Regions from separate parts of the Streptomyces sp. G7(2002) genome, predicted to be linked through region 2. Evidence: riboswitches for the same ligand, from Rfam matches in the RefSeq annotation. Region 2 holds a riboswitch; the other holds the start of a gene.
The links. Region 2 has a riboswitch for cyclic di-AMP ahead of NUT86_RS16900 (LysM peptidoglycan-binding domain-containing protein). Riboswitches for the same ligand answer to the same signal wherever they lie in the genome.
Positions count from the first base shown of each region.

Region 1 (3,370 bases), 1.8 Mb from region 2:
GGGACCGGCGCCGGACTCGACGATCGTCCGCAGCTCCTCCATGAGGACGTTGAAGCGCTTGACGGCGTTGGCGGAGCGGGCCGCCATGCCGTAGGCCTCGTCGACCCGGCGCAGCGCCTGCGGGAAGGTGATCTTCTCGCGCGCCGACAGGGCGTCGATCATCGCCTCGGCGCGGTCGCCGATACCGCGCTTGGGAACGTTCAGGATGCGGCGCAGCGGGACGGTGTCCTCGGGGTTGGCGAGCACCCGCAGATAGGCGAGGACATCGCGGACCTCCTTGCGCTCGTAGAAGCGCACTCCGCCGACGACCTTGTAGGGCAGCCCGACCCGGATGAAGATCTCTTCGAAGACCCGGGACTGGGCGTTGGTGCGGTAGAAGACCGCGACGTCGCCGGCCTTGGCGTCCTTGGCGTCCGTCAGCCGGTCGATCTCGTCGGCGACGAACTGGGCCTCGTCGTGCTCGGTGTCGGCGACATAGCCGGTGATCTTGGGGCCGGTGCCGGCGTCCGTCCAGAGGTTCTTGGGGCGGCGGTTCTCGTTGCGCTCGATGACGGCGTTGGCGGCGGACAGGATCGTCTGCGACGAGCGGTAGTTCTGCTCCAGCAGGATCGTGGTCGCGTCCGGGTAGTCCTCCTCGAACTGGAGGATGTTGCGGATCGTGGCGCCGCGGAAGGCGTAGATCGACTGGTCGGCGTCACCGACGACGCAGAGCTCCGCGGCGGATTCGGCGGGGCCGACCAGCTCGCGGACGAGGGTGTACTGGGCGTGGTTGGTGTCCTGGTACTCGTCGACGAGGACATGGCGGAAGCGGCGGCGGTAGTGCTCGGCGACATCCGGGAAGGCCTGGAGCAGATTGACCGTCGTCATGATGATGTCGTCGAAGTCCAGGGCGTTGGCCTCGCGCAGCCGCGCCTGGTACATCGCGTACGCCTCGGCCAGCGTCTTCTCGAAACCGTCGGCCGCCGTCCCGGCGAAGGTCTCCTCGTCGATGAGCTCGTTCTTGAGGTTGGAGATCTTCGCGCTGAAGGACTTGGGCGGGTAGCGCTTGGGGTCCAGATCGAGATCACGGCAGACCAGGGCCATCAGGCGCTTGGAATCGGCGGCGTCGTAGATCGAGAAGGACGAGGTGAAGCCGAGCTTCTTGGACTCGCGGCGCAGGATGCGGACGCAGGCGCTGTGGAAGGTGGAGACCCACATGGCGTTCGCGCGCGGGCCGACCAGCTCCTCGACGCGCTCCTTCATCTCACCGGCGGCCTTGTTGGTGAACGTGATCGCGAGGATCTGGCCGGGGTGGACATGGCGCTCGGCGAGCAGATGCGCGATGCGGTGGGTCAGCACCCGGGTCTTGCCGGAGCCGGCGCCGGCGACGATCAGCAGCGGGCCGCCGGTGTGCACCACGGCGGCCTTCTGCTCGTCGTTGAGCCCCTCCAGCAGCGCCGCGGCGTCGACGGGCGGGCGGGCGGCGCCGTCGCGGTAGTACGACTCCCTGGGGGCGGGCGCGTCGAACCTCCCGCCGAAGAGGTCGGCGGGGATCTCCTCCGGGGCCGGACCGTGCTCGTCCTCGGGGGGCGGCGGGTGCTCCTCCTCGCCCTTGTGGCCGAGGTCCGCCAGGAAGCTGTCGTCAAAGAGGCTGCTCATCGCCCACCGAGTCTAGGCCGCCGCACTGACAGTCCGCCGCGGAGTAGCGGATTGCGGGCCGTCCGCGGGGCGGGCCGTGGCGCCGCGGCAGGTCAGACGTCCGGGGCCGTCACAGATCGGGCGGCGCCTCGTCTACCCGAATCCGACATCTGGCAGCACAACACCCGCATCGCGTTCAGGTCACGAAAAGGTTTCGGGCATATCGAACATCAGCCTTCACAGGAGCCACACGAGTTGGCTAACGTCCTCGCTCAGGCAGCCCGCCTCCCCGTGGACGACAGCGTCCGCACGGGCCGCCACGCCGAGTCCGGCACTGCCCCCAGGCACCCGGAGCCGGGGACCCACCAGCACCACCGGGGTGAATCGATCCGTACGGCCGTCGCCAGTGGACGTCCGGACCGTAGGGCAAGCCTTCCGTCAGCGACACCGCCCGAACCCGACAGCTAACCCGGTAGGCGGTCCACGGAAGGAGTTGCCGGTCTTGGCGTCGCATCGCAAGCCGCGCACCAGCGTTCTCGCCTCACCCGGAGGCCGTCGTACGGCGGCCGGACTCACCACCGCCGCCCTCGCCTCGGTCACCCTGCTCTCGCAGTCCGCCGAAGCGGCCCCCAGGGCGCCCAAGCCCACCGTCGAAGAGGTCAAGCAGAAGGTCGACGATCTCTACCACCAGGCCGAGGTGGCCACCCAGAAGTACAACGCCGTCAAGGAGCGCGCCGACGAACAGCGCGACACCGTGGACGGCCTGCTCGACGCCGCGGCACAGCGCGCCGAGAAGATGAACCAGTCCCGGCGGCTGCTGGGCACCTTCGCCTCGGCGCAGTACCGCACCGGCGGCATGAACCCGACGGCGCAGCTGATGCTGGCCAAGGACCCGCAGCAGTTCGTCGACCGCAACCACCTCATGGAGCGGCTGTCCGGCCGGCAGAAGCAGGCCGTCACCGACTACCAGGAGCAGCAGGCGAAGGCGGCCAAGCAACGTGCCGAGGCGACCCGCAGCCTGGAGCGGCTGCAGACCTCGCAGGCCTCCCTCAAGGAGTCCAAGCGCTCCGTCCAGGACAAGCTGGCCGAGGCCCGTCAGCTGCTGTCCCGGCTGACCGCCCAGGAGAAGGCGCGGCTGGCGGAGCTGGAGCGCCAGAAGGAGGAGGCGGCCAAGCGCCGGGCCGCGGAGGAGGCGCGCAAGCAGCAGGAGCGGGAGCGCCAGCGGCAGCAGGACGGCGACGGCTCGTCCGACGACCGGACCGGCGGCGGCTCCACCGGCGGCGACTCCGCCGGTGACTCGGCCTCCACCAAGGGTGAAAAGGCGCTCGCCTTCGCCCGCGCCCAGATCGGCAAGCCGTATGTCTGGGGCGCGACCGGCCCCGCCTCCTACGACTGCTCGGGGCTGACGCAGGCGGCGTGGAAGGCGGTGGGCGTCGATCTGCCGCGGACCACCTGGGACCAGGTCAAGATCGGCCAGCGCGTGGCCACCAAGGATCTGCAGCCCGGTGACCTGGTCTTCTTCTATGACGACATCAGCCATGTCGGCATGTACATAGGCAACGGGAAGATGGTCCACGCTCCGAAGCCGGGCGCCAACGTCCGGGAGGAGTCGATCTACTACATGCCGATTTACGGGAGTGTCCGCCCGGGCTGACGCCCGGCCCGCTCCCCCACAAGACCACCCCCCACGGTCACCCCCCACACGCCACCGCGCGGCCGTCGCCTCCGGATCCGGAGTGCGAGGACCGCGCGG
Region 1 is NZ_CP102609.1:5,915,643-5,919,012, reverse strand. It holds gene pcrA (DNA helicase PcrA) at 1-1,638, opposite strand, end outside; cyclic di-AMP (ydaO/yuaA leader) riboswitch at 1,943-2,112, shown strand; gene NUT86_RS25190 (C40 family peptidase) at 2,120-3,271, shown strand.
Region 1: linked by a shared signal. The riboswitch ahead of NUT86_RS25190 (C40 family peptidase) and the one ahead of NUT86_RS16900 (LysM peptidoglycan-binding domain-containing protein) in region 2 are both predicted to bind cyclic di-AMP.

Region 2 (3,370 bases):
CTGGATGTCCACGTTGGAGTCGGCGTGCGAGCCGCCGTTCAGGATGTTCATCATCGGGACGGGCAGCACGTGCGCGTTCGGGCCGCCGAGGTAGCGGAACAGCGGGAGGTCGCTGGCCTCGGAGGCGGCGTGCGCCACGGCGAGGGAGACGCCGAGGATGGCGTTGGCGCCGAGCGAGCCCTTGTTGTCGGTGGCGTCCAGGTCGAACATGGCCTGGTCGATCAGCCGCTGCTCGGTCGCGTCGTAGCCGACGAGCTCCGGGCCGATCTGCTCGATGACGGCCAGGACGGCCTTCTCCACACCCTTGCCCAGGTAGCGGTTCGGGTCGCCGTCGCGGAGCTCGATGGCCTCGAAGGCGCCGGTGGAGGCGCCGGACGGGACGGCGGCACGGCCGGTGCTGCCGTCGTCGAGGCCGACCTCGACCTCGACCGTGGGATTACCTCGCGAGTCGAGAATTTCGCGGGCTACGACGACGTCGATCGACGGCACGTTGTCTCCTTCGTGGGTGTCTGGCGTTCTGCGCATGAGCCTAACGGCCCCGGGCGCGTCCGCCTGCCCTTGGCCCGCTCCGTGGGACGAAAACAGGCCCAAAGGCCCAGTTCACGGGACGTTTGGGCACATTGTTCACTGAACGGGAAAAGTTGCTGAACAGCGCCGGTCAGCGGCCTGCCGCCGGCCGGGGCGCCTCGGGCCCGTGGCCCGGGATGCGAGAAGCCCCGCCACGACGCGCCGGGGGGGAAGGGCGCGCCGTGGCGGGGCGGTCTCACGGAGGAAGGGGGCCCGCCGCTCGAGCCCGCCGGTGCCCCGGTGAGAAAGCGGCTCAGACGGTGAGCTGCTGACCGGGGATGATCAGGTTCGGGTTGCCGCCGATGACCGACTTGTTCGCCTTGTAGACGGACTTCCAGTCGGTGCCGTGGGCCTTGGCGATCTTGGCGAGGGTGTCGCCCGCCTTGACGGTGTAGTTGCCGTCGCCCGTGGACTTGCGCTCGGCGGACCGCGAGGCACGGTCCTCGGAGGCGGACGGGGCCTTCTTGGCCTCGGGCTTGGCGGACTCCTGCTTCGGCGCGGACTTGGTCTGCGCGGAGGTGTCGACGTCGGCGGCCGGGCCACCGGAGGTCAGGTTGCCCGCACCGGCGCAGGACCAGGCACCCGGGCCCTGGATGGCGAGGAGCTTCTCGGCGGCGGCGATCTGCTGGGACTTGGTGGCCAGGTCGGCGCGCGGCGCGTACTGGGTGCCACCGGCGGCGGCCCAGCTGGAGTTGGAGAACTGCAGGCCACCGTAGTAGCCGTTACCGGTGTTGATCGACCAGTTGCCGCCGGACTCGCACTGGGCGACCTTGTCCCAGGTGGCGACGGAGGCGGCGGAGGCGGAGGTGGCGCCCATCAGCGGCACGGCCACGGCGGCACCGGCGACACCGGCGAGGGTGGCGACGCGGACGGCCTTGGAGGGACGACGGTGCTTGCCCTTGAAGATCAGCATGGTTCGTTCGTTTCCTCACCGACGCCTACGAGGTGAGCTGTCGGGTTCGGACTGATGAGTCGCCCGGCCGTGTGCGCAGGACGCACGTGGCTTCACCCCAAGCCGGTTGACCCGTTTTCACGGGCGGGGCCGGCACAAATCCTGGGTCCCCCGCTCCTGCCTTCGGCGCTTGCGCGTCAAGTGCCTTCGACCACCGGCAGGATTCGGCGTGTGATCGAAGGGCCCGCTTTGGCGAGCGGTCCTGACGTTAAGCAGTAATCCCCTTGGGGTTCAAACCCCACCATCTGAACCAAGTTGACCGTTTTTGATCACGGGTTGGTTACATATTCGCAGGTGAGGCCCGGTATGCCGGGGTTGAGCAGCCCGGACCCCACCACAGTCAACGAGACCCTTGTCTCACTTTCCCAAAAGAGGGCGAAGGGTGCCGAACTACCCTGCGTTCCGCCCGAGATCGAGCTGCTGACCGGGCTGGATCAGGTCCGCGTCGGAGCCGATGACGCCCTCGTTGCGGTCGTAGAGCTCGGCCCATCCGCCGGGCAGCCGGTGGGCCGTGGCGATGGCTGACAGGCTGTCACCCGGGCGCACCGTGTAGTCGCCGTCGGCCGCCGGGCCCGTGCGGTGCGCGTCATCGCCGCGCGAGGCGTGCCGTCCGCCGGCGGACCGGCCGTCGTCGTCACCGTCACCGGCGTCCCCGTCGCCCGCCTCACCGCGGTGCTTGCCCTTGCCGGGCACCTCGCGCGGGGTGCCGCTGCTGTCCGTGCGGCTGCCACCGTCGGACGGGTCCGCGGAGGGCTCGTCGGACGGGTCGGCGGACTGCGACGGGCCCTCGTCCCGGTCGCCGCCCCGGTCGTCGCCCCTGTCGCCGGGCGTCGCCGGGTCGGACGGCTCCGGGCTCGCGGACGAGTCGCCGGGCCCGTCGGACTTCGAGGCGTCGGGCGAGGGCGTCACGTCGGACGGCAGACCGCTCGACTCGTCGCTGGGCTCGTCGCTCGGCCCGTCGTTCCTGCCGTCGGAGTCCGCACGGTCGTGGGAGTCGGACGAACCGGGGGTGTCCCAGGGGTCGAGGGAGCCCTCGGAGTCCGAGGGGTCGGGCGCCGGGGTGCTGGTGCTGCCCGGGTCGACCTCCGGTGCCCGGCCGTCGTCGGTCAGCCCGGCGTTCACCGCACAGCTCGGCCAGGCGTCCGGCCCGCGGTCGTCGAGGATCGACTCGGCGACCGCGATCTGCTGGGAGCGGCTGGCGAGGTCGGGGCGCGACGCATAGGACGAGCCGCCGTAGTTGTCCCACATCTCCTGGGTGAGCTGCAGGCCGCCGTAGTAGCCGTTGCCCGACGCCGCGCTCCACACGCCGCCGCTCTCGCACTGGGCGACCTTGTCCCAGGTCGAGGTGTCGGCGGCCTGTGCACCGCTCGCGGCGAACAGCGGCAGGGCGAGGCCTGCGCCGGTCACTCCCGCCGTGACAAAGATGGCCGGTGCCTGACGGGGTCGACGATGTCGGCCGTTCCCGGAACGCATGCGGATGCCTTTCGCGCGGCGGTTGAGTTTTTCGACGAGCTCTTCGAGCTGCTCGACGGGGCTTCCGGCCGGCCGACGCACGCGAGCGGCACCGTTACACCGGTCCCCCACATCACCGCTTCGACCGATCGAGTGAAGCCTGTCGATCGTCGGGTCGAAAGGTAGCCGGGGTCAGGAGTAGTCACAAGTCGGTGTAGTGCGGATCACGTAAAGGTCACGCAGTTGACTCTGTGTCACATTGCGCTTTACCGCTGGTCAGGGCCGCTCCGGAGTGAACTCCACCGGAAGTGAACGCAGTCCGCGCATGATGAGCCCGCCACGCCAGCGCAAATCGTCAGGTTCCGCGGCAAGACGGATGTCGGGGAGCCGGGTCAGCAG
Region 2 is NZ_CP102609.1:4,089,695-4,093,064, forward strand. It holds gene eno (phosphopyruvate hydratase) at 1-489, opposite strand, end outside; gene NUT86_RS16900 (LysM peptidoglycan-binding domain-containing protein) at 821-1,480, opposite strand; cyclic di-AMP (ydaO/yuaA leader) riboswitch at 1,488-1,658, opposite strand; gene NUT86_RS16905 (LysM peptidoglycan-binding domain-containing protein) at 1,910-2,926, opposite strand; gene NUT86_RS16910 (cytochrome P450 family protein) at 3,248-3,370, opposite strand, start outside.